3 regions of the Erysipelothrix enhydrae genome follow, and region 3 is predicted to be linked to each of the others. Evidence: a T-box and tRNA genes for the amino acid it is inferred to sense, from the RefSeq annotation. Region 3 holds a T-box; the other regions hold tRNA genes.
The links. The T-box of region 3 lies ahead of leuS (leucine--tRNA ligase). A T-box ahead of a tRNA ligase gene usually reads a tRNA of that ligase, here a tRNA-Leu.

Region 1 (10,884 bases), 210 kb from region 3:
GGGAGTATGGAAAACCAGTCAGTGTTGGAAACAATGTGTGGCTAGGTGGAGGTTGTATTCTATTACCCGGCGTTTCCTTAGGGGATAATGTAGTGGTCGGAGCGGGAGCTGTTGTCACACAGAGTTTTGGAGATAATGTTGTTCTTGCTGGAAACCCTGCGAAAATTATTAAAACAATCAAATAAAAAAAAGTCCGAGATGGACTTTTTTTAGTAGGCAGGTTCTTCAAAGTATTGTTTTCCAATTTCATTAAAATAGAATTGCTGACATTCTTTATCATTTAAAAGGGAATCAATATAGTGATGTAAGTCATTCACTTCATCCTTTTCATGAATACTCATGCAAGATTCATAGTTTGAATAAAAACCGTTTTTTGTAAAATTGAGGGAACCAATAAAAGCAACATCATCCACGACATACAGTTTTGTATGAAGTTTTTGATAGCGGTTGGTTTTCCAAATAGAAATAGGCATATTCGGCTCGTAAGCGTAGCTATAGATGGGTGTCTTATGAATATGATCGAAATATTTGAAATTTGCGGTAAATAACACCATAACAACTATTATTTCAAACCAAAAACCAACAGTTCCTTTAAGTGTTAGTGCATGCGCTAAAATAATAAAATTAACTAAACACCATCCTAATGCAATCAAACGTCCCATACGTTTCTTTCGTAATGCTTCATCACTTTTAATGCGTGTTTGGGTGAACAGGGTGTGTGCCAAATCTTGATTTGCTTTTTGACCTTGTTTATAATCCCAGGTGAACACTAAACCCGTAGCAATCCCTGCTTGATGTTGTTTGATTAACTTCTGTACATAATCCTTATTTACATATGGGGATACAATCTTAATAGTTTGTTTACTTTGATTAAAACGTGTCATAATTTCTTTTCCGGCACCTTTACCAATATAAAGATCCCCATCGACACGACTTAAATTTATATGATTAGACACAATAAAATCTCCTTTAATAACGATACACATCATAAATAAGGAATTGATGACTTACAAGTTTATCCTCTCAATCACACAAAAAACGAGTATTAAGTAGTCAAAAATATAGATACACAAAATAAAAAAACCATCATACGATGGCTTTATGCTTAACTCGATTTAAAAGTTTTTGTGAATCAATGGTTTCGATTTCATTAGCATCTATATAAAGCAGATTCGTTAACGTTTCTGTTTCAGTAAAGTCTAACTTAGGACGAACCCGTTTGAGTGCTTTCTCAATTTTATGAATTTGGTCAAAAGGATCCAATGCATCATTGGTGATGATTTCTTTACAAACAATATAATGATAAAGAAGTTCCTTCTGGTCTCGTTTTGGAAATAACTCAAGGAGTACGTTTTGAATCATTTGCTTTTGTTGCTCACCGCGTGGAAAGACCTTTTTTAGATATTTTTCGCGATCACGATCGAGATCTGCTTTAGGACGAAAATTAAACCAATTATCAATACCCATGGTATCACTTCCTTTTAATCTATTATATCACGCTTCAAAGCTTTATACTGTTTTCTTAATTTTTTTAGTGCCCAATCGTAATGCGATGAGGTGGCGCTGATAAAATAAGCACCTAGGGTTGTTGTTTTGGTAAATGGGTAAACCTTGCGATCAAATAACGATTCTTGAGTATGGTTATGAATTCGACTTACAACTTCCGCATGGGTGCTTTGAATTTCCGTAAGTGCATCTTCCAAGGATGTATTTTGGTATGCTTCCCAGATTTTGTAATTTAGTTCCGGTGTTGTTTTCCAAGTAAAGCCTTTTGCGGGAATATCGGGCATTCCATTTTCTATAACACCGATTTGATACCATCGGATCATCATTTTATGCCATTCGATTAAATGACATAAAACATCTCGTAAGTTACGATCTCGATCTTCGAGTATGAATGTTGTATTGCGTTCTTCTTCGCTTAAAGAATTGATAAATTCATTTAATTTATTAAAGTTTTCAGATGCTGCTTCGAGCAATGTTTCTTTTGTTTGTGGACGTGCCATGATTTTCTTCTCCTTTTTAAATTATCTTTTATTCAAGATTGAGACTTACGTTTTCGTAGTCCATGATAGTGCTTTTTACAGACCCACCAAGATATTGTTCAACATATGTTGCAAGGTGTTGGGTAGCCTTTTCTAAATCGTCACGACGTGTTGGATCGACACACTCAATAATTAAGAATGCATTCGTTGTGTCATTTGTTAACATGGTGCGTTGACCATCACGCCAATTCCAACAACGACAGACTGCACCAACATCATCAACGTATGCGATTTCTCCCGGAAGTGTATTATCGGGTTCTGTATCTCCCAGAGCCATAAATGAATCATTTCCTTGCGTTTTAATTAATCGCAAAGACCCTACAAACGTATCGATGTCTTCACCACCACAAGGAAGCCCATACGTCAGCGAGATTGCGTTGTATATATCAACAAGGGGATTGATCGAACCAACCGTATTTCCCTTAGAAACCCGCTTCAACAAGGCCTCAATCGATACACGTGCACCTTTTTTGGTTTTAAACTTTTGATATGCGTCACGCCATACAGAAACAACAGTATTTTGACTTAGAACATCTTCTGTAAGATGCTTTTGAGCGTCGTGATGACTCTCATCAAGAAATTTAGAAATTGCAGTCATTGCTTCAGAATTAAGATTTTTGTTTTGGACATCGTGTGCAAGCACAATTCCAAAGCAAGCATCAGGAAATAAAGACCAAAAATCATCAGATATTTTAAATTGTGTCATGGAAGTTCCTTCTTTCTATATGATTATTATAATACATTGGTGTGAAGGGGAGCTTGTAAATGTGATGAAAAAAGGAAATCATGTTCCGAAGACGTTTTAAAAAAAAAAAAAAACTTGATATAAAAACAAGTTTTTAGCTAGAGATAAGCGTGTATTTGCGCATAAGCGATTGGAATCGTTTTAAGTATTGTATCTGTTAGTGCATCAAGATCTTCAAATTTTGGATGGGTTACCAAATTCATAGAAACGATAAACCACTGAGGCATCTCGTCAAAATGATTAAGGGGCGTATCTTTCAACAAGTTCCAATACTTTTCTTGAATCGGTTTTGTCCGTCCCATAAGCCAAAGTTCAAAGGCCATCGCTTGATGATTTAAGATTAAGCCCAGCTTTAAACCCTGTGACCGAAGAAAATCATCATCAAAATAAAAATAAGTATAATCGAGATAGCCATTAAGAACGGATTTCGTTGAAAATGAATCAAGTACGAAATTACGCTGAATTTGATTCATCGTGTCGATTAAAAATTTATACGTAGAAGGCATGTCGTTATTATTGATGCTTTCTTGGTATTGAAGGATGCGCTTATTTATAGAAGTTTTCATAGTAATCTCCTTTATTCAAACTATAGCAAATCCTTTTTTATAAAACAATTAACAAATAAAAGATCAAGAAAAAGTCATTACCGAAGTAATGACTGTTATTTAATAATTGGTGCGGGCGAGAGGACTCGAACCTCCATGCCGAAGCGCTAGATCCTAAGTCTAGTGTGTCTGCCAATTTCACCACGCCCGCGTATTCACTTGGTATTGCTAATAGATTATAACAAGCCATTTCTAAGAAAGCAATACCCAAATTCAATAAAAATAAAAAAAGATTGAAAATATAAAAAAAGCGGTTAAAAACCGCTTAAATAGTGATTATACGTACACAATTTTGATTTCGCCAAGGGTTACATCACCCGTTAAGGTTAATGTAGGACCATCAACGACTGTGTTTCGATGGGGATCACTGACACTTGCAAGTGTATTATCAATATTATTAATAACGTTGATATTATAAGGAATAAACAATTTTACTTGTCCAAATGCGCAACTCACTTCAAGCTGTGCCCCTGCAGGGTTAAATTGAGCCTGATCAAAATAGATTGATAATGACGCAAAGGTATTATCGATATAGCCACCCGTAAAGTTTTTTGAGCGGATATATCGCGTACGATCCGTAAACAATGCTTCGATATTTATATAGTCTGCATGGTCGTCATCGCGATAACCACTGCGACTTTGCTGTGTTCCTGTGTGATACTCATATTGATTACCATCTTCATCTGTTGCATAGCTTGAACTTTCACGATACGATTCATACTTTTGAAAGTTTACGTGCCGTTTGCGTCGTTTGAAGATCACGGAAAGACCAACAGCTAGAAATGTACTTGCCCAAAATAAAGTGCCGCCATTTCCGTGAATATTAAAATAAACACGGTTAATCCAAAGCGCCAAAGTAAGTGGGTAAACAATCCCAAAGAAATTTAACTTAGGCATATTTGAGATTGCGAACGCTACTAAGGCTACCGTAAATGCAATCTTAAATGCATTGGGACCAAAACTATAAAGATTAAATGCGCTACCAAATAATCCAAATGCCAGTAAAACTAGTACAAAGCCCCAGAAATAATCATTTTTTTTCATTAGATACTCTCCTCCTTTAATCGTTGTTTAATTTGTTGGAAATACATGCGTGATACATACGTTATCTTATGACTGTTATAAAATTGAACACTTCGAGATGAAGTAATATTCCGTTCAAGTGAATCAATCTGATTAAGATTCACAATACTTGATTTGGATGCTCGTATAAATGAACTTGGCAAGGATGCCTCTAACTCATACAAGCGATAGTGTGTGCGAAATGAATCTTTTGCTGTATGGACATAAACCGCATCGTCTTCAGTCTCGAAGAAACAAACTTCATCAAGATCAAGTGTAATATCTTTACCGCGGTGAACCGCGTTAATCGATTGGGTATCCAAAGTATGAATCATTTTCTCAATTTGAGGTGTCATTTCGCGACACTCTAAAACGATATCTTCTTCAAGATTCGGATTAATAATAACCTTTATATTCACGGATGTTCCTCCTGACTCTATTATAAATAATTATAATCGAATCGATACAAAAAAAGGGTAAGATGTCATAAATAAACCTTAAGTTGTTATTTACGAATTGATCTTAAGAGCTCAATCTCTGCTTTATAACCATCGTTATCATCTTGTGGAGTTTCTAGATAAAACGGAAGATGACGTAATTTGGGATGGTTTATAATTTTTTCGAATGTTTCCAACCCTATTGATCCTTGACCGATTTTTTCGTGGCGATCTTTGTGAGACTTAAAGGGATTTTTACTGTCATTGATATGAATCGCATGTAGTTTATCTAAACCAACAACTTCATCAAAGTGTTCGATAACACCATCTAAATCATTCACGATATCATAACCGGCATCATAAATGTGGCATGTATCCCAACATACACCAATTTTTTCTTTAACCTTCACTTTTTCAATAATTGCAGCAATTTCTTCAAAAGTGCGACCGACTTCAGTTCCTTTACCTGCCATCGTTTCAAGTAAGACAATTGTTTCTTGGTTTGGGTCTAAGACGCGATTCAACATATCAGAAATCATAACAATCGCCGGTTCAACACCTTGTCCTACATGACTTCCTGGATGGAAGTTATAAAGACTGCCTTTGATATGGCTCATACGAGACAAATCATCAAGCATGAGTTCTTCTGCATAATCACGCGTATAATCCTTATTACTGCAAGGATTCATCGTGTATGGTGCATGCGCAAGAATGTGTTTGAAATTGTTTACTTCAATTAAAGTATTAAGTTTTCCTAAATCCTCGAGATTAAGGGGTTTTGCTTTTCCCCCACGAGGACTTCGCGTGAAAAACTGAAACGTATTAGCATCAATACGAAGTGATTCATGTCCCATTGCTTCATAACCTTTCGCAAATGAGAGATGACAACCTAGATAAAACATAAAAATTCCTCCTTATATATATATGTATCGTATCAAGATGCATCGCAGACTACAATCTTAAAGCAAATAACTATACTTTAGAAAGGGATATTGATAGAGTTTAATAAAGAGGTGATGACATGGAATTAAGTGGTAAAAGAGTTTTAACCATCGTAAGTGATGATTTTGATGATCCAGAATTGTGGTACCCAATCCTTCGACTTCGTGAAGCGGGTGCGCACGTTGATATTGCAGCTGAACTTAGTGGAACGACTTACCGTGGAAAATACGGTCTGTCGGTTGTGAGTGATTTAAAGTTTTCGGATGTGGATATTACGCGCTATGATGGTCTTGTGATTCCGGGTGGATGGGCACCAGATTATCTTCGTCGATTGGATCCAGTACTGGATTTTGTGAAGTATATGGACAGCAATAAAAAGGTAATTGGTCAAATTTGTCATGCTGGATGGGTTTTATCATCTGCTGGAATTTTAAACGGAAAAACGGTAACCAGTACACCAGGTATTAAGCATGATTTAATGTATGCAGGAGCACATTGGGTTGATGAACCGGCAGTTCGAGATGGTCACGTTGTATCAGGAAGACGACCACCGGATTTACCGATTTATTTACCACTCCTTATTGAAGCACTTAAAGACTGATCGAAATCAGTCTTTTTTTTGAATGAAACGACACTATCTTGCTTTTAATTTCGAAATTAAAGTAATGTAGCGTCGTTTTTTTAATGACTACCGTTAAATTTGAACTTTTACGGATTGTTCCACACTCATAAACTTCGTTATTTTGAGCAAGATAGTGTTAACGGTGCTTATGGAGTTTGTGAAACCATGACATAAATGAAAAAGGGTTTTATTTGAACTAAGTTCACTTAAAAGTGAGTATTTTTAGATTTGAAGTGACCTAAATAATTTTGTGAAAAAAGTCTGTGAATTCTCAAACTAGTATGTTTTGAAGCAATTAAGCACAAGTGTGTACAAGAACAAGCCCAAAAAGGATGTGAAAAATAAAACGTATTGTACTAAGTTTGATATAATATGCGTGTAATACAAATAAGATATTGGGAATCAAACCCGAGAATAAGGAGGTATCTTAATGTATAATCAATGGAAAGGCTTCAAAGGAAGCTATTGGAAAGAAAACATTGATACTCGTGATTTTATCAAAAATAACTACACAGAGTATACTGGTAATGATGAGTTCTTAGAAGGACCAACTCAAAATACGTTGGATCTTATGGAACAACTCGAAGAAATGAATGCTGTACAACGTGAGAAAGCTGGCGTTTACAACATGGATACTAAAATTGTATCTACTGTAAGTTCACATGGTCCTGGTTACATGAACAAGGATAAAGAACAAATTGTTGGGTTCCAAACAGATGAACCATTAAAACAAGCGTTTATTCCTTTCGGTGGAATTGGAATGGCTGTGAAGGCTCTTGAAAGTAATGGTTATGAACCTGATGAAGAGTTAGTACATATCTTTACAAAATGGCGCAAGACACATAATCAAGGGGTATTTGATGTTTATACACCTGAAATGCGTGCAGCACGTAAGAACAAGATCATTACAGGTCTTCCAGATGCTTATGGACGTGGACGTATTATCGGTGATTACCGACGTATCGCACTTTATGGTATCGACCGTCTTGTAGCTGGTAAGAAAAATGATTTAGCACACACAGGTTACAAAACAATGACAGATGATGTAATTCGTTTACGTGAAGAAATCAGTGATCAGATTCATGCATTAGCAGAAATTAAAGAAATGGCTGCTTCTTATGGATTCGATATTTCACAACCTGCAGCAAATGCTAAAGAAGCAGTTCAATGGTTATACTTTGGTTACTTAGCAGCTATCAAAGAAAATAACGGGGCAGCGATGTCAATTGGACGTATCTCAGCATTCCTTGATATCTATATCCAACGTGATTTAGATGCTGGTGTGATTACTGAAAAAGAAGCACAAGAACTTATTGACCACCTCGTAATGAAATTACGTATGGTTAAATTTGCACGTACACCTGAATACAATGCATTGTTCAGTGGTTACCCAATCTGGGCAACATTATCAATCGCAGGTATGGGCTTTGACGGACGTTCACTCGTTACAAAAACTGACTTCCGTTTACTCCACACACTCATTAACATGGGACCTTCACCAGAACCAAACTTAACAGTTCTATACTGTAAAGAATTACCAGAAGGATTCCGTACATTTGCATCTCATGTAGCAATCGAAACATCTTCAATTCAATTTGAAAATGATACATTACTTCGTGAAAAATGGGGTTCAGATGACGTTGCAATCGCATGTTGTGTATCCGCTACTGTAATCGGTAAAGATATGCAATTCTTTGGAGCTCGTGCAAACTTAATTAAATGCCTACTTTATGCTATCAATGGTGGTATTGATGAAGTGACTAAAGCACAAGTTGGACCACGTTTACGTCCAATTACATCAGAATACCTAAACTTTGATGAAGTTAAAGTTGCTTACCAAGACATGATGGACTGGTTAGCAGAATTATATGTAAATACATTAAACTCAATTCACTACATGCACGATAAATACGCTTATGAAAAAGCACAACTTGCATTAATGGATTCCGATCTTAAACGTACTTTTGCAACTGGTATTGCAGGTATTTCACACGTTGCTGACTCCTTATCAGCAATCAAATACGCTAAGGTTAAGACGATCCGTGACGAAAAAGGTTTAGTTGTAGATTATGAAGTCGAAGGAGACTTCCCTAAATATGGTAATGATGATGACCGTGCAGATGATCTTGCAAACTGGGCATTACAATACTTCATGGGACAAATTAAACGTCACCATACATACCGCAATTCAACACCGACATTAAGCTTACTCACAATCACATCAAATGTTGTTTATGGTAAAGCTACAGGTAATACACCTGATGGACGTGGACAAGGTGTTCCTTTAGCACCTGGTGCGAACCCATCATACGGTGCAGAAAAGAATGGTTTATTAGCTTCATTAAACTCAACAGCTAAATTAGACTATAACTGTGCACTTGATGGTATCTCAAATACACAAACAATTGCGCCAATCGCAATGGGTAAAACTTCAGACGAACGTATCGTAAACCTACGTGGTATTATGGACGGTTACTTCGCACAAGGAGCTTACCACTTAAACGTTAACGTATTTGACAATGCACTTCTTGAAGATGCTATGGCCAATCCATTGAAATACCCTAACTTAACAATTCGTGTTTCAGGTTATGCTGTTCGATTTGTAGAACTTACAAAAGAACAACAACTTGATGTTCTTATGAGAACTGCTCACGAAAGAACTGTTTAATTTATAATTTATTAAACTCAAAAAAATCACGCTTAAACCGCGTGATTTTTTTTGGAATTAAAAAAGACATCTGAATGCAACGATGTCTTTTTTATTTTTATGAAATGAAGAGAACTGAAACACATTCCGGTGCGTAAATATCCGATTGGAGTAATGTTAGCTTCCCAGTCGTCTCATTTCTTGCGTACAAGCTGAGATTATTTGTATCACGGTTTGCGCAAACAAGATATTTTTGATCTGGACTGAGGGCAAAATCACGCGGATGTTCACCAAAGCTTGAAATGTTTTGAATTAATTCAAGCTGGAGCCCGTCTTTACTGATTTTAAAGACTGTGATGGAGTCATGACCACGGTTGGATACATAAAGATAGTTTCCATCTTTAGAGATTCGAATTGCAGCTGCAGATCGAATTGCATCAATTTCTGGCAATGCATCGAACACACCGTGCTCGATAAAATCAAATCCATCATCCTCTAAAACCGTAACATGACATGTATGCTCCGAAAATAGATAAAGTAGGGGTAAATGTGGATGAAAGGCAAGGTGTCGTGGACCCGACCCTGCAGGTGCTTTATACGTTGCGATTTCATTCATAAGTTCATATTTACGAACCGTATCTAAGCCTAAATCACAAACATAGACAAATTCGGAGTTTGGTTTCTTATTTACGAAGTGAGCATGCGATCCATCTTTGTATTCAATTTTTTTAAAGACTTGATGATTTTTATAAACATTGACGCGTCCTTTATGATAATTCGCATCATAAATTTGATCTTCATTTTTGTCATAGGCGACATAACACGGCGCAGGTCCGGGCTCAATAAAACGTTCAATAAGTTCTGTGTCAGTTCCTTGATACTTCCATGTCGCAATCCCCGCTTGATCATCGTTTTGATAGACACTGAATAAGGTTTGCGTTGTTGAATCATAATCAAGGTAGGTTGGGTTTTCTACCTCCGCAATGTGCGTTAAACGCACTAAACGATCATGTTCCAAGTCAATTTCATAAATCCCTTTGCTTTCAGATTTTGTATAAGTTCCAAGTAATATTTTAGTCATAAAAGCCTCCTGAATAAATTATACCATAAGAATATGGTATTTAATTTCACACTTAACACTTGAGAAAACACTTAAATGAAATTAAAAATCAAGTTCGGTGTCGTTTATTGTGAGAAAACTTAATAAGGGATACAATTTGAATACCTAGGAGGCGACTATGACTAAAAAAATAAAGATTGTTACGATTGGTGGGGGAAGTAGTTATACACCCGAACTTATGGAAGGATTCATTAAACGATCAGATCAAATTGATATTTCAGAGCTTTGGTTGGTGGACGTTGAAGAAGGCAAGGAAAAGTTAGAGATTGTAGGTGCAATGGCACAACGTATGGTTGAGGCAGCCGGACTTGACTGGAAGGTGAAATTAACGCTTGATCGTCGTGAAGCACTCAAAGATGCGGATTTTGTGACGACACAATTTCGTGTTGGGCAACTTGAAGCTCGTAAACGTGATGAACGAATTCCCGGGAAATATGGGTCGTTGGGACAAGAAACGAATGGTGCAGGTGGAATTTTTAAGGCTTTTCGTACCATTCCTGTAATTCTTGATATTATTAAAGATATGGAAACATTATGTCCCAATGCATGGCTGATTAATTTCACAAACCCTGCAGGGATTATAACTGAAGCTGCAATTAAGTGGGGTGGTTGGAAACGTACGATTGGACTTTGTAATATTCCAGTTGGATGTACAAAAA
Region 2 (10,884 bases), 780 kb from region 3:
AAATAAAATGAAAATTAAAAATTTAACCATTTCGACCTTGTTTCTGACATTAGGTCTTGTATTACATATCACGGTCCCTGGTGCTGTTGGTCTGATGAAACCCGACTTTATGCTTGCATTCTTTTTCTTTGCCCTGTTTGAACTGCAATCCTTTCGTGAGGTGGTCGTCATTAGCATCGTTTGCGGATTTTTAACTGCAATGACAACTTCGATGCCTGGAGGTGAAATTGCGAATGTGGTGGATAAATTAGTTACTGGTCCACTTGTGTTTTACACTTATAAGTTTCTTATAAATCGATTTAATCAAAAAATAACTTATTGCCTTATTTCTAGTATTGGAACCTTTGTTTCGGGTGTGATATTTTTAAGTGTTGTGCAAGTTTTAGGTGGGATACAACTACCGTTCGAAGTGTTTCTTTTTGGAATCATTCTTCCGTCAATGGTGGTAAATAGTCTTCTCGTATTGCTTATTTCTAAGGTGTTGGAACGAATTAAACCAAAAAAAGAGGCAAAACTTCGATTTTAATTTTGAGAGTGTTTCGTATCATTGACACTTTGAATATTTCTTGCATTTTTACGTGAAAGTTTAAATATGTGTAATGAAGGCGTAAAGAGTGCATGTTTATGGGTGGAACATAGGTGTGTCACTTTTGAATATGAGATTAAAAAGTCTAATAGACTAGGGAGTAAGGACGTTTGTGTGTATAAATACGATAATTTTACACTAGCATTCACATAATTATTCGTTATAATAGGGACGAGGGATAAAATATATGAAACTTATCGATTTAACACAAACATTTAATGAAGCAACTGGGGTTTTCCCAGGAGATACGAAAACGAAATTTGATCTGGATGCATGCTTTGAAGATGATGGTTATACAAACTACTCAGTAACTGCATCTTTACATACAGGAACCCATGTGGAAGTTCCGATGCATTTATCAGGTGATGAGCGCTTTATCAGTAATTTTCCAATTGACCGTTTTATTGGTCGTGGCGTGATGATTGATGTTCGCAATCAGAAAGAAATTGATTATAAACCTGACTACGAACTCTTGGTTAACCCAGGGGACGTGGTTGTGTTTTACACGGGATTTGATGAGCGACGCGGTGAAAAAGCTTATTTTGAAGATCACCCGATTTTTACGGAGGAACTGGCAATGTTTCTCGTAGAAAAACAAATCAAAATGGTAGGGATGGATATTCCATCACCCGATTTAGAACCATATTATGTTCACAATATTCTTATGGATGCGGATATCATGATTTTAGAAAATTTAAATAACTTGGATTCGTTACGATACCATAAAGATTTTATCATTTCTGCGGTACCCCTAAAAATCGAAGCGGAAGCAAGTCCTGTTCGCGCATATGCAGTTTTAAAATAATGAAACGGTCTAGGCGATATATTTGTTTGGTAATGCTGTTAGGCTTAACAGGGTGTCACCGGAATCAACAGGTTGTCTGTGAAAAAGATTATGTTGTAAATGGAAGTCTGGTTCATGAGACATATCGTGATAAACTGGTTAATGATTATACCGTAGAACGTTTGCATACGTTTCAAATTAGTGATTTGAAAGAGAATGTTGATGATTGGTTCTTAACACAACTTCCGCAAAAAGAAATTGTAATGTTTAAAGAAATTTTGAATCAAGAACACTTACGCTTCACAATGGTAAGTACCGACCAGGATTACAATACAGGAACTTTTTTAATTTCTCATCGTTATTTATTCGATATGATGAGTAAAGAGGAACTACATATTGTCTCAACAACATTTGAACAATCCGTATTGTCTTTGGAAGCACTTCAAACTTATCGAACACAACAAAACTTTAAATGCACGCTATAGCGTGCATTTTTTATTGCTTCACGAGTTGTGGTGTGGTAATGTATTGGTGTAACGATACAGAGGTGGAAGTATGAAATTAGAGATTAAGAATCTTTCAAAATCTTTCGATCATCAAGAAGTTTTGAAAGACATTAACATAACGCTTGAAAAAGGGAAAATCTATGCGTTATTGGGGAGAAATGGCGCAGGGAAGACCACTTTCTTTAACTGTATTAGTCAAGAAATACCACGTGATAGTGGTACGGCTCATTTTGATGATGGGAGCTTGTTAACGCAGCACGATGTTGGATTTGTATACACCAATCCAATGTTGCCCGAGTTCTTAACGGGTATTGAGTTTTTAACGTTTTTTATTGATATTCATAAAGATCAAGGTTTCATACGTGAGGATGTACATGCATATTTTGATACGATTCAATTCAATCAAGATGACCGCTATAAACTGATTAAGGATTATTCGCACGGTATGCGAAATAAACTACAAATGTTATGCATCATGATGTTGAAGCCGAAAGTCTTGTTTCTTGATGAGCCTCTCACTTCATTTGATGTGGTCGCATCCATTGAAATGAAACGGCAACTTGTTTCGCTCAAAGAGGATTGTATTATGGTTTTATCTACGCATATGATGCAGATTGCTAAAGATATTTGTGATGAGGTGATCATCTTGCATCATGGAAATGCAACCCTTTTGGACTCCAGTCGCTTGCATGATCCTGCATTTGAGGAAGATATTATTGATATCTTAAGTGATAATCATGAATCATAGTGTTTTAAAAGATATTAACGTTGTAAATCGAACAAATCGATTTCTATACTATCTGCGTTCGATTAAACCATTACGAAAGGTTATTTATGCTAACGTCTATGAAAATACAGAACGAAAAAAGAAGCTTGGTCGTGTTGTAACGGTATTTCATTATCTTAAAATGATTGTGAATCATTTTATTTATTTGTTTATTATTTTTGGGATTCTTGCTCAAGCATTGCCACAGGTTCCTATCGAACTTATTTGGTTTCTATTGGTCATAATTAGATCGTGTGTAAGTACAATTTCAAGTGATGATTCAATTGAAAAATGGACCTTAATTCGCTCTTTCAAAGTTGACTTTAAGTCATATTATAATTTCCGTTTGCGCAATGACATTATTGAACGCATACTCTATTGTATTGCGATAATGTTTACTGTTGTGATGTATGACCAAAGTGTACTTATGGCATCCATGATGGTTCTTGTGGTATTGGGGACAAAAGTTGTAGCAGAGGGTTTAGATCTTGCGTATTTTAACCGTTACCATAAGAAAATAAGTGGCAAACATAAGACGATATTTGTGCTTGGTTTAGTACTAAGTTTTAGTGTATTATTATTTACCAATTATTTATCAGGGGTGGTTTTTTATATCTTAACCGGTATGATTGTTTTAATGGCGATTGCGTTTATGGTTCGTAGACCAATTTGCGAAGCTCAAATTCATGAATCGTATGGGTTATATATGCTTCAACAAATAAGTCCGGAAGAAAGTCTAGCGTCAATTAACCTCAAATCGAGTCAAACAATTTTACGAGTTGATGATGATTATAATCTTGATCAATCTGAACAAGTTATTAATCGTTATGAAGGTTACAGCCTGTTGAATCGTCTTTTTTTAGAACGGCATCGACGACTCTGGTTTAAACCGCTACGTTTTAGATTTTTAGTTATCCTTGCAGTGGTGGTTGTTAGTGTTATAAGCCTAACAATTCTGAGATCGTTTTTCCCAGAGATGTATTTTCAAGTTTGGTATCCATTTTCAACTGAAATGTTTAAATCGATTGGACCTTATATTTTTATCGTCTATCTCCTGAATATTGGGGAGTCAATGACCCGTGCATACTATCTAAATTGTGATTCAAAATTATTGAACTATGCGTTTTATCGACGACCTGAAATCATTTGGAAACAGTTTGTAGGGCGTTTAGGGACACTTGTGTTTCTAAATATGATTCCGCTTATACCCATAATTATAGGTGTAGCTTTTATGGTTGGGATACAATTAATTATTCCGATACGTGGTGAAGTTCAAATTTTTATTATTACCTTAGTGCTTTTAAGTGTTTTTTTCAGTGTTCATAATTTACTAATTTATTACACATTACAACCTTATAATGAATCGATGCAAGAAAAAGGATTCCTATATAATTTAGTGAAAGTTCTTGTGGTCATGGTTGCTTATAATGGCAATCGTTTAAGCGATATTCCAAATTTGAATTTGTGGCTTTCAATCATAACGGCATTATATTTCATTATCGGTGTGCTCTGTGTTCGATTGTTTTCTGAGAAAACGTATAAAATTAGAAAATAGTTTATTTGGTTATTTTAAGTCGTACGAGTATGGGACTTGAACCATTAGCTTATCTTCTCTATAATTAAGGAAATGCAGGGGAGCTGGATTGATGAAAAGAAGAAAAGGGTATTTAACGGTTATGACGGCTGTGTTTTTTATGGCAGCGTTATCTCATTTGATATTCCCAAGTTATATGATTGCGAACTCGATATGGGGTTTTGACTACGGCTGGCAACGAGAACTGGGTGCAATGTATTTAGCAATTACATTTGTGAATTGTTATGCTTTGTATACTCATAATGATGACCAACAGCATATTTTAGCGATGTTATCCATGACAATGTGTATCGGTATTGGTTTTAATAATTTAGGGGCATGGCTTTCTTCACCCTTAGATCATAATTATGTTCATATCGTAGGTGTGATTAATTTCTTGCTTATCGGTGGGTTTGGTGGATTATACCAAGGATATCGCATAATGTCTCAGGTCGTTGAACAACGACAATAAAAAAAGAGGATTTCGATACTAGTACCTGTCAAGTTGACACTAAATAAAAAGTAGATTTATATTTGATAGGACTAAGATATCCAAGGTCTTTCTGGATACGTTCGGTATTATACCAATGAACGTATCCTTTTTTTTTGTTTTTGCTTCTTGTTTTGTTAATTTCCCATCGATTCTAATACATTCTTCCTTTAGTTGGGAAAACCAATTTTCTATTCGTGTTGCATTTTTCGGATTTTCATGAGTAGAGTATAAGACTTTTTTATAATTTCTATGTCCTCTACTTCCCCAGGTTTCTTTCCGCGTTTATCTAAATATAGTGTTCCCTCCATAAGTTTTCTTTTCCAGTTTGCGATTGTGCCAGTGCGAACATTATATTTCTCACTGACACTTCTATATGATTTACCACTCAAAATCTCTTGTACAATCATTAACTTATCTTCATACGATCTTATCGTTTGTTTGCCCATAAAAAAATACCTCCAAAATTTAACTAAATATTAACACGATAGTGTTTTTTATTTAGTGTCAACTTTAAAGGTATTATAATCTCGGTCCTCTTTTTTATTTGAATTTACCTAAAACATAAAAAAACCAACCGAAGTTGGTTCTGTGAAATATATATTTGGTGCACCAGATAAGATTTGAACTTACACGACTTGCGTCACACGCCCCTCAAGCGTGCGCGTCTACCGATTCCGCCACTGGTGCATTGATATTAACTGCTTTTGTATTATAGCATTGGTATAAACAATGTGCAAGATTAAAAGTGGCTAATTTAATGATTTACGTAAAATATCGTGTATAATATTTATGGTTAAGAAGGAAGGTTATAATGAAAATTCATAAAAAGACGTCAATGACAGAGGGCGTCATTTGGAAAGAAATGCTTTTGTTTTCAATACCGCTTTTGATTGGGAATCTATTCCAACAATTATACAATACCGTCGATTCCTTTGTGGTTGGAAACTATGTGGGTGAAGAAGCACTTGCCGCAGTTGGAGCAAGTACACCCTTGAGTAATGTTATTATTGGGTTGTTTATGGGGATTTCAACGGGTGCCGGTATTCTTATTTCTCGCTATTTTGGAGCGAAAAAAGATGAAGAATTGCATGATTCAATTCATACCTTTATGGCGTTTTCGTTAATTGTAAGTGTTTTTCTTACTTTTTTCGGTTCGGTAATGTCTCCGATATTTTTAGGGTGGCTCAAGACACCTGCAAATATAATGGAACCGGCTACCCTTTACCTAAGAGTTTATTTTTGGGGTGTAACCGGTCTTGTTATCTATAATTCCGGTGCAGGGATTTTACGAGCAATCGGGGATTCACGCAATCCTTTAATTTATCTATGTATTTCAAGTCTTATTAATGTATCGTTGGACTTGTTGTTTGTGATTGTGTTTGATATGGGGATTTTGGGAGTTGCGGTTGCAACGCTTATTGCTCAACTCACATCCGCAATCTTAGTATGGATACATCTATTACGTGTCGAGGATATTTATCAACTAAAGATGACAGACATACGAATTCATCGTGATAAACTATATGAAATTATACGTCTTGGTATTCCAACTGGAATTCAACAGACAGTTGTTTCATTCTCAAATGTTTTGGTTCAATCCTATATTAATGCATTTGGATCCGCTGCGGTCGCTGGTTTTAGTGCAGCAGATAAGTTTAATGCATTTTTATCAATGCCAACGCAAAGTTTCTCACTCACAATTACGACCTTCACAGGTCAAAATCTTGGTGCGGGACGTAAGGAACGCATCATGGAAGGTGTTCGGACTGCTCTAGTTTTAGCGGTAGGGATTGTGATTATCATTGGAATTCCAACCTTTATTTATGCAGATCAACTGATTGCTTTCTTTTCACCTGAACCTATGGTTATTATGTATGGTGCACGCATGTTGCGGATTATGGTACCGTTCTATTTTGCACTCAGCACGACAAGTATTCTAAGTGGTGCATTAAGAGGTGCAGGCCTTACAATGGTTCCAATGATAATCATGATTTCGTGTTTCACAATTTTAAGACAGATATTCTTGTTTATAATGATGCGTATTAATCATTCAATTGATTGGGTATACTGGAGCTACTCCGTTACATGGATTAGTTCAATGGTTCTTACACTTCTGTACTCAAAAGCATCACAATGGCTTGATAAAGCATAGTCCTCCTTCGAGGACTTTTTTATGTTACAATAAAATAAAAAGGGTGGACAATATGAAAAAATTAAACATTATCGTTGATGTTCAAAATGACTTTGTATCGGGGACGCTTGGTTTTGAAGGAGCAAATCAAGTGGTGTTGAATATTCTGAAAAAATTAGAAAATGAACAAGATTGTGACCTTGTGTTTACACGTGATACCCACGGATCCAATTATCTTGAAACGCAAGAAGGGCGTCGTTTACCGATTGAACATTGTATTTTGGGATCAAGCGGATGGGAACTTGATATGCGTTTAAAACCCTTTGTGAAGCCGGATACGATTATTTTTAATAAACCTACTTTTGCCTCTTTAGAGTTGGGTAATTATTTAGATAAAAAAAACTATGATGAGATAGAGGTGATGGGCTTAGTTTCCAACATCTGTGTTATCAGTACGTGTGTTATCGCAAAAGCTGCATGTCCTGAGGCGCGAATTATTGTAGATACATCCTGCACAGATAGTTATGACCCAGTATTAAATCAAAGTACATTTGATGTGCTTGAGGGTCTACAAGTGGATGTGATTCGATGAATCGGGCGAGTATAAAACGTGGGATTTTAGCGGTATTAGCTCTAGTTTTATTAATTGTTGGTGGAGTTGCGGTGTATTTTATCGTAGATTCAGCACCTTCTGCCTTTTTAATTCGAAGAGTGTTTGAAGGGGGTTTGGCGGTTAAACCGGATGGGTATGAAGTGATTGAGTCAGAAGTTCGTGTTTACACAGATTTGACCTATGAATCAACGGCTGGCCGCAATACTTTTGATCTTTTCGGTCCGAAGAACACACAAAAACTCCCTACAGTTATTTGGGTTCACGGGGGTGCGTTTGTAGGCGGCGATAAGCATGATAATTATGAGTATGCAGTCCAATTAGCCAACCAAGGATATCGAGTCATCAACCTCAACTATGATTTAGCGCCAGAAGCAGTTTACCCTTCTCCAGTTCATCAAGTTGGTGAAGCGATAAGTTATCTTGAATCTCATGCAGAGCTTTTTGGATTGGATATGAATAATATCATTTTAGCGGGGGATTCAGCAGGGGCACACATTATATCCCAATACATGATGGTTCAGGTCGATTCACAGTATGCGCAAAAGCTCGATCAAAGTGTTACGTTAAACCCGAGTTATGTTAAAGGGATTGCGTTGTTTTGTGGACCTTACGATCTAAATGGACTTTTAAATATGCAGTCTTCTTCAGGTGTTTTAGATTTCTTTATGAGTCGCTTGGCCTGGGCTTACATGGGTGAAAAGGCATGGATGGATACAGCGTACGTTGAATCGTTATCCATTCTCAATCATGTTACTAAAGATTTTCCACCCACATTTATTACGGATGGTAATCAAATGAGTTTTATGGAAGACGGTTTAAAAATGCAAGAAAAATTGGAATCGTTGCAAGTTCCGGTGACTTCTGTGTTTTATGAAGATGTCGCGGATGTTTTAGGTCATGAGTATCAATTTAAAATGGATAATCCTTATTCCGTACATACATTTGAGGAATTTGTAGGATTCCTTAACAAATATGCTAAGAAGGTGTGAAGACTCACATCTTTTTTGATGGGGTTTTATATATGCAATGAATATGCGATAATGTTATAATAAACACATGAAATGAGGAAGTTATGAAGAAACGTTTAGGATTATTGAGTGTCGTGATTATCGCTATCGATTTGCTGTCAAAGGCATGGATCGACAAAACGATTCCATTATGGGATTCTTTACACGTTATACCCGGATTTTTCTCACTTCGGTATGTACGTAATACAGGGGCAGCATGGAGTATTTTTGACGGTCAGAAATGGCTTTTTATCGTACTTGCAACAGCAGTTTGCATTGTGCTCGCTTATTATTATGTAAAAGAAGATAAACCTGTCATTTTGACAGCGATTGCCTTAATGTTTGCAGGTGCTTTTGGGAATTTGTTTGACCGCGCAATTTATGGCTATGTACGTGATATGTTTGCGTTCAATATCTTTGGATATCAGTTTCCTGTATTTAATGTAGCAGATATGAGTTTGGTTGTGGGTGTTTTTATTCTCGCAGTTGTACTCTATCTCGATGAAAGAGGTCAAAAATATGAATAAATTAATTGTAGAAGAAATGTTTGATGGAATGAGAATTGATCAGTATATGGCACTTGCTGTAACGGATTATTCTCGTAGTGTTTTACAAACATGGATTAAAAATGGAAATATTAGAGTAAATGGTAATGTTGTTAAACCAAACCTTCGCTTAAAAGAAGATGATGTAGTGGAGTATGAAATTACTGAGGAGCAAATTTCAATTGTTCCAGTGCCAATGGATTTAGATATTGTTTATGAAGATGATGCAATTTTAGTTGTTAACAAACCAAAAGGTTTAATTGTTCACCCATCACCATCAACGTTAAATCAACCAACATTGGTTCACGGACTATTGGCACATACAACGCAATTAAGTGATCTTAATGGCGAATTGCGCCCAGGTATTGTTCATAGAATTGATAAGGATACAACGGGTTTATTAGTTGTTGCGAAAACAAATGAAGCACATGAAATTTTAGTAGAAGATTTAAAGCAACGTTTAATTTCGCGAGAGTACGTGGCAATTGTGCATCACCAATTTAAACATCAAAGTGCTACGGTCGATGCGCCAATTGGTCGTGATCCTAAAAACCGTCAACGTATGGCAGTTACAGATCAAAACAGTAAGCATGCAGTAACACATTTCTATCTTACAGAACGTTTTAATGATTTTAGTGTGTTGCGTTGTAAATTAGATACAGGTCGTACACATCAAATTCGTGTTCACGCTCAGTATATTAAGCATCCTATTGTTGGAGATCAAACATATAGTTATAAAAATACATGGGAAACAAATGGTCAGTGCTTGCATGCACAAAAATTAACGTTAACGCATCCCGCTAGCAAAGAGGTTATGACGTTTGAAGCTGAATTACCTCAAACAATGAAAGACGTTATCGAGGAAATCAGGAGGTTAGATTAATGTATACAAAGTCTCAATATGATGCATGGGTAATTGAAGTCGCGAACTATTTTATGAAGCATTTTCAATATCAAATGGTTTCAATGACTCAAGACAGTTCACAGGTTTGGCTTGTGAATCAAAATGTTGAGGACAATGCGATTATTATGGTTACCTCCACATCCCTTTCAAATATTGATCGCGAGATGATTTCAAAACATCGTGAAAGTCTCGCCCTTGTATTTAAAACGAAGGCAGAAGGGCTTAATATTAGTGTGAATCAAGAGGACAAAGTCGGAGATGATATGAATGTGGTTGTAGGACCGAATTTTATCTCATCCTCGCAACTTCTTACCTCATACGGTGATTTAAGTGGACTTTTAAAAATAAGTCAAAATCCGGATCGCTCGCTTTCAAAGGCGGTACTTAATTTGAAAAAAACGATTGGTAGAATGCAAAAACAAGCACGATACCGTTCTTTTCCTGTAACCAATGTCATCTCAATGATTTGTGTTGTTGTTTTTTTACTCGCACAATACTTAATTTTAGTTTCAGAGATAAACATTAATACTGTTGCAGTGATGTTAGGTGCCTTTTATAAACCGTTTATCGTTCATGGTCATGAATGGTTCCGATTTATTACTGCAGGTTTTCTTCATATTTCTTTTCTACACTTAATCATGAACTTAATGGCTCTAAGAAATTTAGGCGTGGTTATGGAAACTGTGATGGAAGGGAAAAAATATCTCTTTACTCTAATCGTGGGTATTCTTATGGGTAATGCATTTGTCTTTATTCTGGATGAGGGTGTCATCGGTCTTGGTATTAGTGGTGGACTGTTTGCGTTGTTAGGCGCAATGTGTGTCTATTTATTTGAAACAAAAGCGATGCGTAACCCTAAAGTTATGTCTCAAGTCTTTCAAGTCTTATTTATTAATCTCATTATCAGTTCATTACCGGGTGTTAGTGCAACAGCCCACTTAGGTGGATTGATTGCAGGATTATTGTGTGGACTTGT
Region 3 (10,884 bases):
ATTCGCATTTGAACACTGTTATCGAGGTATCATGGTCAATTTAAAATATGTAAGAGCTGTGTCTTCGAGTTTGCTTTTTTTAAACGATGGTACGCGTTTACCAATATCAAGGAGACGCTATCAACGGTTCTATCGAAACTATAATCGATTAAGAAAACAATAAGAAAGATGAAAATAATTTAGAAATCGTTTAAAATAGAGTTAAAGGAAGTGAGGCGTGAGCTCATGGATATTTTAATTCTTGGTCTGGGGACGATCGGAACGCTTTATGGTTCCTTGTTTTCTCGTGCCGGTCATAATGTTGAACATTTCCTTCGTGAAGGAAAAGAACATGTCGATTGTGTTCATGTGAAGTTACTTGATGGAAGACTTAATCCAAAAGGAAAAGAACTCTCCTACGACTATAAAATTAATCCATCAACAAAAAAAGAGTATGATTTTATTTTTGTCAGTGTCTCATCGGGTAATCTAAAGGAAGCAATGGATTGTTTAAGAAATGCGAAAATTCATGGAACCGTATTACTATTCACTGGAGTATGGAAAGACCATAAGCGCCTGGATGAAATTATGGGTTTCTACAATTATATTTTAGGATATCCTGTAGGTGGTGGCTCAATGGATGAGGACGGAGTTCTTAAAGCAGTTGTTAATGAATATGTTATGATTGAGTCGAAATCACATGCTCGCATTCAAAACTATAACCTTATGATGTCCCTATTTAAAAGTTGTGATATAACATTTGAGATTCCACATGATATGTTGGAATGGATGTGGGTGAGGATGTCCGTAAGTGCAGCGATTGTTTCTACCGTGGCACTTTATGGAAATCTTAGTTTCCCAGGACCCTCTGTTGAGTATGTCATGACAAATAGTAAGGCATTAGCTCATTGTATACGTACAATACGAGAAACACTGTTAATCGCTCGTGGAAGAGGGATTAATATGAATCATTTTAAACAAGAAATTTTACCGTATAAATTTCCTGCAGGAATTTCTGGATGGGGAATGAAAGTAAAGTTTAAAACAAGTCGTATTGCACGGGAGTCAATGAAGAGACATAATAACATCGATGATTTAATGTATATATGTTATGAGGTTTATCAAGAAGGAAAACGTCAATGTGTACCGATGCCACACTTCACAGAAAATATGCAAGCGATGCTTGTGAAACTTGAAGAACAGGAACATATTGATCAATCTTTATACAACCACATTACCAATTTCTAAAAAAGACCACATTCAGCTGATGTGGTCTTTTTAGAAATTACTGGAAGAATGCGATTAATGAATGATATAGAAAATCAATGTTATCTTGTTTTGATAACGGATAATTTTCAATCAAAAATGAAAGATTAGATAATAATGAATAAATTAACTTTGTGATGATTTCAGTATCAAATACCCAAGGATTCGCAATGGGCATATCTTTAAAGACTTCTTTAATATTCGTAAGAACAAAACCTTGTAGATCTTCTAAGCTCTCAGCATTCATTCCTCGAACTCGTTTAAAATGAACTCCAAGTCCATGTCTTTTTTCGGAGTCGTAGTATAAAACCTCTAGACGTTTACGAAATTTTGCGTTAAAGTCGACCTCTGTCGTAATGCAATTTTTTAAACGAGCAAATGTATCAGCCCAACTTTTATGCACTACAGCGGCATATAGTGACGCTTTATCGCGATAATAATTATAAAGCGTACCGACGGCTATGTTTGTTTCCTTAGCAATCATCTTCATACTTACATCTTCATAGTCGTGTAAATAAAAAAGATGTTCTGCACTCGCAAATATTTCTTCTTCAATATTATGTATTATCTTTGGCATAAGTTCCCTCAATCCTTGTAAATATAACACAAGCATACCATAAATGAGCTTAGAATATCATTAGATTTCATTGACAATGATAATCATTATCACTATAATGGATATATAAGGCAAGTGCCCTATACTAGGAGGATATATATGGAAAACAACAGTACATTCCCATTGTTGGGAGAAAAATTTCCTACATTAAATGTGAAAACCACTCAAGGTCAAATGACTTTACCGGATGCATATGAAGGAAAATGGTTCGTTCTATTTAGTCACCCAAGTGACTTTACACCTGTGTGTACAACAGAGTTTATTGGATTTGCGAAAGCTGCCGATGAGTTTAATGCAATTGGAGCAGAATTAATTGGTTTATCAATTGATGGTGTTCATGCTCATATGAAATGGATCGAATGGATTGACGAACATGCAAATGTTAAGATTCCATTCCCAATTATTGCGGATGAATTAGGACGTGCAGCATCACAACTTGGTATGCTTCACTCTGCAATGGGTACAAACACAGTTCGTGCAGTCTTTATTGTAGATGATAAAGGTGTGCTAAGATTAACAATGTATTATCCACAAGAAGTCGGACGTAGTATTGATGAGATACTTCGTGCTACAAAAGCACTTCAAACTGCAGATAAATATAGTGTTGCAATCCCTGAAAACTGGCCAAATAATGAGTTTATCGGTGATCACGGTATTGTTCCACCTGCATCAACAATCGCAGATGCGGAAAAACGAAAAGCACAAGCAAACGAAGGCGATACAGAATACCTTGACTGGTGGTTTGTTCATAAACCAATTAAATAAGTCATTATAATAAAAGAAACGAATTCCCATTCTTAATTAAAGAAGAGGAATTCGTTTTTTACTTTTTAAATATTAATAATTTTATTAATTTCTGTGTGCATCGATTCCGTCAAACATATTTTTAAGACGTAAATGCAGGAATTTAACTTGAGTTTCTGTTAGTGCTACTGGAGGTTTGTGACCATCAACAGTACCTAGATGTGTTTGAATTTTTCCATCTTTATCAATCGCAACAACAAAGGGTACATATCCATTTGAACGTAGTGCCTCTGGAAGTTTCTTATCCCAATCAGATAGTCGTTTTTTCAAGTCATCGCTATTACTATATTCAGAATTTTGAACATCTAACATCATGATTTCAGGTTTGATTTCAATGCCTTGTTCTTTATAGCTTGTTTCTAAGTCTGTTATTACGGTTTCCATTTCAGGTACCAATGCAACACACCATGGACAGTCAGCATAACCAATGTAGTAGATGCCTTCTTTAGAATCTTCCAAATTCTTAATAATCGTTTCCGAATCAGCTGTTACATAATGGTGATCTTTCTTGGTGAAACCTTTATAATCTTTCATGAGATTATTTGAGGTGCAACCGGTTAATACGAAAATTGAAACGAGTAGGACAAGTAATGTTTTTTTCATAATGACCTCCTTAGTCTCTTAAATTATAGAACTATTTTCAAAAATTGCAAGATAAACATAGCGTATGTATATGTTAAGTATGTTGTTAGAAAAGGGATTTAGGTGTGGTATAATTGTATTTAAGTAAGGCAGGGATTTATATGACATATTTTAAATGTCCGAATTGTGGACAAGCATTGGAAGAACAAGGTCGTTCATACGTTTGTTCTAAGGGTCATCAGTTTGATCGGGCCAAGAGTGGTTATGTAAATTTGCTCATGTCACAGCAAGATAAGACGAAACAGCATGGCGATGATAAGCAAATGGTTCGGGCACGAAGAAATTTTTTAGATAAAGGTTATTATGCGATGTTGTTGGAGCAAATTCAATATGTCTTTGATCAGTTTTCGTGCAATCATATCTTGGATGCTGGTTGTGGTGAATGTTGGTATACCGAATCGTTACTTAAGCCTAGACGAACGATTTATGGTGTTGATATTTCTAAGAATGCCGTTGATTTAGGATCAAGACGAAATTGCGATTTAACGCTCGCTGTTGGCAGTACCTTTGATTTACCGATCATGAGCGATACCTTTGATGGGTGTTTATCTGTTTTTGCGCCATTTAAAATTGAAGAAATCTTAAGGGTATTAAAAGAAGATGGCATTTTTATTCAGGTATTTCCACTTGCAAATCATTTGATGGAACTCAAAGAAATTGTTTATGACAAACCTTATGCAAACGATGTTGATGTGAAAATGTATGAGGGATTTCAATTGCTCGATGTGATGCAAATTAAAGGACCTATCGAGATTACATCGACAGAGGATATTTTAAATGTTTTTGCGATGACACCGTATGCACATCGTACACCTAAAGAAAATATTGAAAGACTGACGCAGTATTCACACCTAAATGTGGGCTTAGAGTTTGGTCTTGCAATTTATAGAAAAGAGACATTATGAAAAGACCTCAATTTATCGAAGAGTTTGTAGTGAGCAATGCTCGAGTGCTATTTTCGGAATTAAAACGTAATACACGGTATGAATCATGTTTGATTTATCAAGATCACGCATTAGTAAAATGTGAACAAGTTTGTTTTAGTAAATGTGAATTTGAGATGGATGCTTGTGATCGTGCAGAGTTTTTAGATGTCGTGTTTGACCGTTGTGACTTAAGCAATCATTCTCTACAAAAAAGTTATCTTTATCGATGTGAATTTCTTTCATGTAAGTTAATGGCCAGTGAAATTTATGACAGCAAAGTTAAAGATGTCGTTTTTAAAGATACGCTAATGAATTTTATGAATTTATCACAATCAAGTTTTGAGAATGTTTTGTTTGATGGATGTCGACTTAATGAGTCGTCGTTGATGATGGCAAAGTATAAGAATATGAAGTTTAAGAATTGCGAGCTAACGGGTTTAAATCTATCCGATACACGCTGCAACGCTTTAGATTTAACCTCTTGTACATTTGATACGATTGTATATTCACCATCACTCATTAAAGGAATGCGCATTCGTGCAGATCAAGCGAGTGCGTTGATTGGTTATCTGGGTCTTATTATTGATTAACGAAAGGTGGTATTAAATATGAGTTTTATATCTTCGCTTTTTAAAACAAGAACACCTAAACATGTTTTAGAGGTTCGCAATCAAAAAGAATTTATAAATTATTTCTTAGATCTATTGCCGTTGTTAGGTTATGATTCGATTCAAGTTCCCGAATCAAAATATGCGCATGGCGTCAATGTTGTTGCAAAAAAAGATGGGATGCGTTGTGCATTTAAAATCGTATTTAATCCTAAAGAAGTAGGGACAGAGCCGATTTCAGAACTCGCGGCTGCATTAGTGTTCCATAAAGCAAAAATTGGTATAGTTGTTACAAACGGTGCGTTCATTGAAAAAGCAGAGCAATACTCAAACATTAAACGCATCAATCTCTGGGATGTTTATCACTTGGATAAGTTAGAAACAAGATTAAATTTATAGGAGGCTTTGATGAAGAAATTAGTGAATAAAGCTGTGAAAAAGGCGAATCGTAAACCATCAATGTTTTTGGCGGCGGGATTAATCGTAACCAATATTGTTCTTATGGCAATTGTTAAAGAAGGCTCTAAAAATGAAGAGGCGTAAGACGCCTCTTTTTAATGACTTGGTTTGTTGACTTTTAGTGATGTTTCAACTATTATTTAAGAAAGCGATGATAAGAAATAGTAGAAAATTAAAATAGCTAAGAGAACTGATGGTTGGTGCGAATCAGTGTATTAAGATTTTTGAACTCATCTTTGAGCATAATTTCTGAATCAGTAGGAAATTACGTCCCCTGCGTTAAAGGATTGAGAGTCTATCGAATATCGATAGGAATTAAGGTGGTACCGCGAGCAATTCGTCCTTTATAGGTACTTTTTTTTATGTTATAGGAGGATAAAAAATGTATAACCATTTAAAAATTGAGAAAAAATGGCAAAATTATTGGGATGAACATGAAACGTTTAAAACAGATGTTCATAACTTTGATTTACCGAAATACTATGTTTTAGATATGTTCCCATATCCATCGGGAAATGGACTTCATGTAGGTCATCCACGAGGCTATACAGCTACGGATGTAATTGCACGTTATAAACGTATGAATGGTTTTAATGTATTACACCCTATGGGATGGGATGCTTTTGGTTTACCAGCAGAGCAATTTGCTTTGAAGACCGGTAACCACCCCAATGAATTTACAAAGCAAAACATCGCTCACTTTACCGATCAAATTAAAAGTCTAGGACTTTCCTATGATTGGAGTCGTGAGATTTCTACAACAGACCCAGGTTACTACAAATGGACTCAGTGGATCTTTACAAAGCTTTATGACATGGGGCTGGCTTATGTTGATGAAAAGCCTGTAAACTTCTGTCCAGAATTGGGTACCGTTCTTGCAAATGAAGAGGTTATTGATGGTAAGAGTGAAGTTGGTGGTTTTGATGTTATTCGTATGCCAATGCGTCAATGGGTTTTAAAAATTACGGAATATGCAGATCGTTTGCTTGAAGATTTGGATTTGGTTGAATGGCCAGATTCAACTAAAGAAATGCAAATTAACTGGATTGGTCGCTCCGAAGGCTCCAATGTTATCTTTAAAATTGCAGATCATGATAAGGAATTTACAGTATTTACAACACGTGCGGATACGTTATTTGGAAATACATACTGTGTTCTTGCGCCAGAACATCCTTTTGTTAAAGAAATTACAACAGCGGAAAATATTGACGAAGTCAATGCTTATGTTGAAAAAGTGTTACACAAGTCTGATTTAGAACGAACTGAACTGAATAAAGAGAAATCTGGTGTATTTACAGGTGCTTATGCAATTAATCCAGTTAATGGAAAAAAAGTGCCAATTTACATCGCAGACTATGTTCTTGCAGCATACGGTACAGGTGCGATTATGGCAGTACCTGCACACGATACACGTGACTTTGAGTTTGCTAAGAAATACAACCTTGAAATTATTCCAGTGATTGAGGGTGGCGATATTGCTGTTGAAGCGTACACCGGTGATGGAATTCATATCAATTCTGGATTTTTAGATGGTATGGGTAAAGATGAAGCGATTGAAACAATGCAATCATGGTTGCTTGAGAATGGTTATGGTGAAGCGAAGACTACATATAAACTTCGTGACTGGTTATTTTCAAGACAACGTTATTGGGGAGAACCAATTCCAATTGTTCATTTAGAAGATGGAACCATGAGAACTGTTGAGATCGATGAACTTCCTTTGGAACTTCCAGAGGTTGAGCATTATAAACCGGCAAGTGATGGTCAGTCCCCGCTTGCGAATGCAGGTGACTGGTTGGATGTTACCTTTGCGGATGGTACTAAAGGACGTCGCGAAACAAATACAATGCCACAATGGGCAGGATCTTGCTGGTACTACTTACGCTACATTGACCCAGAAAACAATGAATCGATTGGTGATCCAGAACTTCTAAAACATTGGATGCCCGTAGATCTTTATATGGGTGGTTCGGAGCACGCTGTACTCCACCTACTTTATGCACGATTCTGGCATAAAGTACTCTTTGATTTAGGTGTTGTCGATACCAAAGAACCATTTGGAAAACTATACCACCAAGGCATGATTCTTGGTGCTAATAATGAGAAAATGAGTAAATCACGCGGGAATGTTGTGAACCCTGATGATATCGTTGAAAGTCACGGTGCGGATGCACTTCGTGTTTACGAAATGTTTATGGGACCATTGGATGGTGCTATTGCATGGAGTACACGTGGCCTTGATGGAATTCGTAAATGGCTTGACCGCGTTTACCGTTTAATGGTTGAGTCAGATAAAATTACCGAAACCAATGATGGTAGCCTTGATTTTGTTTATAACCAAACGGTTCAAAAAGTTACACATGATATTGAAACATTTGGTATGAATACAGCAATTTCACAGTTAATGATCTTTGTGAATGAAGCATATAAAGCAGAGACACTCTATAAAGAATATGCGCTTGGTTTTATTAAAATGCTTGCTTGTTTCGCACCTCATTTGGGTGAAGAACTTTACGAAATTGTATCTGGAAATGGGGATATTAGTTACGAACCATGGCCTACATTTGATCCAAGTAAATTAGTACTTGATGAATTAGAGATTGTTGTTCAAATTAATGGTAAGGTACGCGCTAAATTCGTTGCACCAAATAATTTACCAGAAGATGAATTAAAAGCTCTTGTATATGATCAAGCTCAAGTTCAAAAGAATCTTGAAGGCATGACCGTAATCAAAGAAATTGTAATTAAAAATAAAATTGTTAACTTGGTTGTTAAACCGAACTAAAGCAGACGAAAGTCTGCTTTTTTTTATTTTCTTGATAGGAAATATTTGTTTTGAACTTTAATTAAAAGTGGGTGATATATGAAAAGTATTGTTTTGGCCTATGGATATGTCATTTTGGTCATGATGTTGTTTCTTTCGATGTTGTCGTTTTCTGTTTTTAAACGTGAATATCAACAAAAACGATTTCAATATCGAAATGCTTTGGAAATTCTAATCCAAGAAATGCATCCTGATGATAATCTTAAAACTGCATTTGCGGAACTAATGAATGATCAATATGGTGAAATAGTCGATCTTTCGTATCATTTTTATCCAAAGTTGCTGCAGGTTATATATAAAACGAAAGTAAGGGGATTGGATATTGTATTTGGGGAATTGATGATTGAGGAGGGGTTTTAATTAAAAGAAAAGTTGTACTATCCGTATTGTGTGTGATTATGATCGTAAGTTTTATTGAAATAATGACGCGGATTCGATGTCGGTTTGAAAAAGTTTATCGCCTTAATACCGATTTAACACAACGTGAAAAAATTGAAGATCATCATTTGGAGGAAATATCGTTGCCAGAAAAAGGAATCAATGAATTTATGATTCGTAATAAAGAGAATATCATTGGTAGGTATGTACGACTTGGACATACGGTGTATAAGGGGCAAATTGTTGATCGACGTGACTTTGAGCATTTTGATGACGCACACGGAAAACCGCTACTGTTACTCGAGCCTGAAGAAGTACTAATGAGTGCAGAAGCCTCGATGATTAATACAGGAGGGAATCTGTTGAGGGCTGGTGATTACGTAAATTTAAGTGTAAAAATTCGCGAATTTGATGGTGGGAGTAGGATAATTCCCTTACTGAAAGGTGTTCGAGTTGTAAACGTACGAGATCGTGATGGACATGAAATTGATGTGGGAAAGCAACCAAGTGTCCTAAGTTTCGCGATTCCCCGAAAAGTGGAAGGTATCATTCATAGAGCTTTAGAAATGGGAGATTTATCGGTAGTGATTTGTAGTGGTATTCCAAGTGTAATAAATGATTTACAAAAAGAGGTGGTAGAACATTTTAACACCAGCATTTGATTTTGGTCCGCTTACACCTTTTGTAGAGGATGAAAATATTACAGATATTAATTTTAATGGTGTGGATTTATGGATAGATGATTTAGTAAGAGGAAGGCTCGTACATCGTAATTTTTCGAGCCATGAAATCATTTGGAGAATGTGCTCACGTCTATCAAATATTGTTAATCTACCATTTAACCAACAACATCCTGTGCTCGAAACTGATTTGAATGACTTGCGTATCAGTGTCATTCATCCAAGTGTTACACGCTTCTTGAGTGTCTCAATTCGAAAGACAACGTTTAAGTTGCGTCTGAGTGAATCGTATATTGAATCTTCGTCCTATATGAGTATTTCTGCTCTAAAATTTTTAAAGTATGCGGTACGTTCTAAGTGTAATATCTTGGTAAGTGGACTCCCGGGAGCAGGTAAGACTGAATTGATTAAGTTTTTGGCGGGTTATATCAGTCGTGATGAGCGAATCATTACAATTGAAGATTCCTATGAATTACACCTCAAACAGATTTATCCGCCTTTAGACACAGTAGAAATTAAAGTTGATGATCGTTTCAACTATTCGCAAGCGATTAAAGCGAGTTTGCGTCAAAGACCAAACTGGTTATTACTGAGTGAAGTGAGAGGCGCGGAAATCGTTGATTTATTAAGATGCATTTCCACTGGTGCGAGTGTTATGAGTACGGTCCATGCACGAAGTGCGATGGAAATTCCGGATCGAATTCAACAGATGACGCCAATCAATGCGACTGAATATATAAATGAGCAGAAAATCTTTGACGCAATTAATATTGGTATCCACATTGATTTAAAAATTTCTTCTGCAGGGATTCAACGTTATGTTCGAGAAATTGTTGTCTATACACGTGAAGGTCACTATCGATTGTATACATTTAAAGGTAAACGTCTACAGTCTAAAATTCCAGAATTGATTAAGGAAAAAGCTGAATTGTATGGTGTAAAATGGTAGTTGTTTTATTAATTGCATATATATATATTTATCGTAATCGTCACGATTTTGTACAAGCATTGAAGTGTATTACTAAACCGAATCTCCATATGGGTATGTTCAAGGCTTATCAACTCTATTTGGTCGCGCTTATCCTACTTATTTCCATCGTCTCTGTCGGAATTTTATTTAGACTTAAGACTTCATTTATCGCCTTACTGAGTGTATTCTCGATTTGTTGTGGTGTTATGCAACTTCATATTATTTGTTGTTATCAAAATCAAAAAAACAACTTTCAATCTTTGTATCTTTTTCTAAGTTCAAATGCATCGTTTTTTAGAAACTGGGAAAAAGTATTGCCATGTTTAGAACATATTGTATCTACTGAACCCTCTTTCAAATCGTATACAGACATCATATTGAGTGCAATCGAATGTGGAGAATCCATAATTAGTGCATATAGAAAAATCTCGACACATTATCTTGTTGTAACGCTCGCTGTAATTATGGAAATGGCAGAAACATATGGAAATGCCGGACTCGATCACGCACTTCTTAGTTATGAAGAAGATCTCGATCAGTGGAAGGCATATACAGAAAAACTAAATCAAGAACTATTAGGGATGCGATTAAAGGTATTACTACTCACTATAATGAGTATTGGAATTGCTTATCTTTCGATTGGAATGTTAAGTGAAACTGTGGAAATTGTCCATTCATGGCTTTATCAGTATGCAGTAACTGGATTTTTGATTGTGATTTTAATTGTTCTTA

Region 1: it encodes a tRNA-Leu, which carries the amino acid that the T-box ahead of leuS (leucine--tRNA ligase) is inferred to sense. The anticodon was not compared.
Region 2: it encodes a tRNA-Leu, which carries the amino acid that the T-box ahead of leuS (leucine--tRNA ligase) is inferred to sense. The anticodon was not compared.

The regions. Positions count from the first base shown of each region.
Region 1 is NZ_CP125807.1:1,060,386-1,071,269, forward strand. It holds gene LLS04_RS05295 (phospholipase D-like domain-containing protein) at 210-956, opposite strand; gene LLS04_RS05300 (hypothetical protein) at 1,087-1,467, opposite strand; gene LLS04_RS05305 (ClbS/DfsB family four-helix bundle protein) at 1,482-2,006, opposite strand; gene LLS04_RS05310 (B3/B4 domain-containing protein) at 2,035-2,751, opposite strand; gene LLS04_RS05315 (DUF7000 family protein) at 2,889-3,356, opposite strand; tRNA gene LLS04_RS05320 (tRNA-Leu) at 3,464-3,546, opposite strand; gene LLS04_RS05325 (LiaF transmembrane domain-containing protein) at 3,672-4,439, opposite strand; gene LLS04_RS05330 (LytTR family DNA-binding domain-containing protein) at 4,439-4,876, opposite strand; gene LLS04_RS05335 (deoxyribonuclease IV) at 4,963-5,796, opposite strand; gene LLS04_RS05340 (type 1 glutamine amidotransferase domain-containing protein) at 5,916-6,437, shown strand; gene pflB (formate C-acetyltransferase) at 6,889-9,126, shown strand; gene LLS04_RS05350 (lactonase family protein) at 9,224-10,186, opposite strand; gene LLS04_RS05355 (6-phospho-beta-glucosidase) at 10,344-10,884, shown strand, end outside.
Region 2 is NZ_CP125807.1:68,524-79,407, reverse strand. It holds gene LLS04_RS00375 (tryptophan transporter) at 8-526, shown strand; gene LLS04_RS00370 (cyclase family protein) at 774-1,391, shown strand; gene LLS04_RS00365 (hypothetical protein) at 1,424-1,855, shown strand; gene LLS04_RS00360 (ABC transporter ATP-binding protein) at 1,926-2,624, shown strand; gene LLS04_RS00355 (hypothetical protein) at 2,614-4,197, shown strand; gene LLS04_RS00350 (hypothetical protein) at 4,289-4,687, shown strand; gene LLS04_RS08475 (IS3 family transposase) at 4,716-4,847, opposite strand; gene LLS04_RS00345 (helix-turn-helix domain-containing protein) at 4,897-5,154, opposite strand; tRNA gene LLS04_RS00340 (tRNA-Leu) at 5,311-5,395, opposite strand; gene LLS04_RS00335 (MATE family efflux transporter) at 5,520-6,860, shown strand; gene LLS04_RS00330 (cysteine hydrolase family protein) at 6,913-7,431, shown strand; gene LLS04_RS00325 (alpha/beta hydrolase) at 7,428-8,441, shown strand; gene lspA (signal peptidase II) at 8,525-8,986, shown strand; gene LLS04_RS00315 (RluA family pseudouridine synthase) at 8,979-9,887, shown strand; gene LLS04_RS00310 (rhomboid family intramembrane serine protease) at 9,887-10,884, shown strand, end outside.
Region 3 is NZ_CP125807.1:852,273-863,156, forward strand. It holds gene LLS04_RS04190 (LytR/AlgR family response regulator transcription factor) at 1-163, shown strand, start outside; gene LLS04_RS04195 (ketopantoate reductase family protein) at 226-1,227, shown strand; gene LLS04_RS04200 (TetR/AcrR family transcriptional regulator) at 1,265-1,822, opposite strand; gene LLS04_RS04205 (peroxiredoxin) at 1,961-2,626, shown strand; gene LLS04_RS04210 (thioredoxin) at 2,711-3,268, opposite strand; gene LLS04_RS04215 (putative RNA methyltransferase) at 3,409-4,212, shown strand; gene LLS04_RS04220 (pentapeptide repeat-containing protein) at 4,209-4,823, shown strand; gene LLS04_RS04225 (restriction endonuclease) at 4,842-5,240, shown strand; gene LLS04_RS04230 (hypothetical protein) at 5,250-5,384, shown strand; T-box leader at 5,443-5,648, shown strand; gene leuS (leucine--tRNA ligase) at 5,683-8,085, shown strand; gene LLS04_RS04240 (hypothetical protein) at 8,164-8,484, shown strand; gene LLS04_RS04245 (CpaB family protein) at 8,523-9,164, shown strand; gene LLS04_RS04250 (CpaF/VirB11 family protein) at 9,304-10,131, shown strand; gene LLS04_RS04255 (beta-carotene 15,15'-monooxygenase) at 10,125-10,884, shown strand, end outside.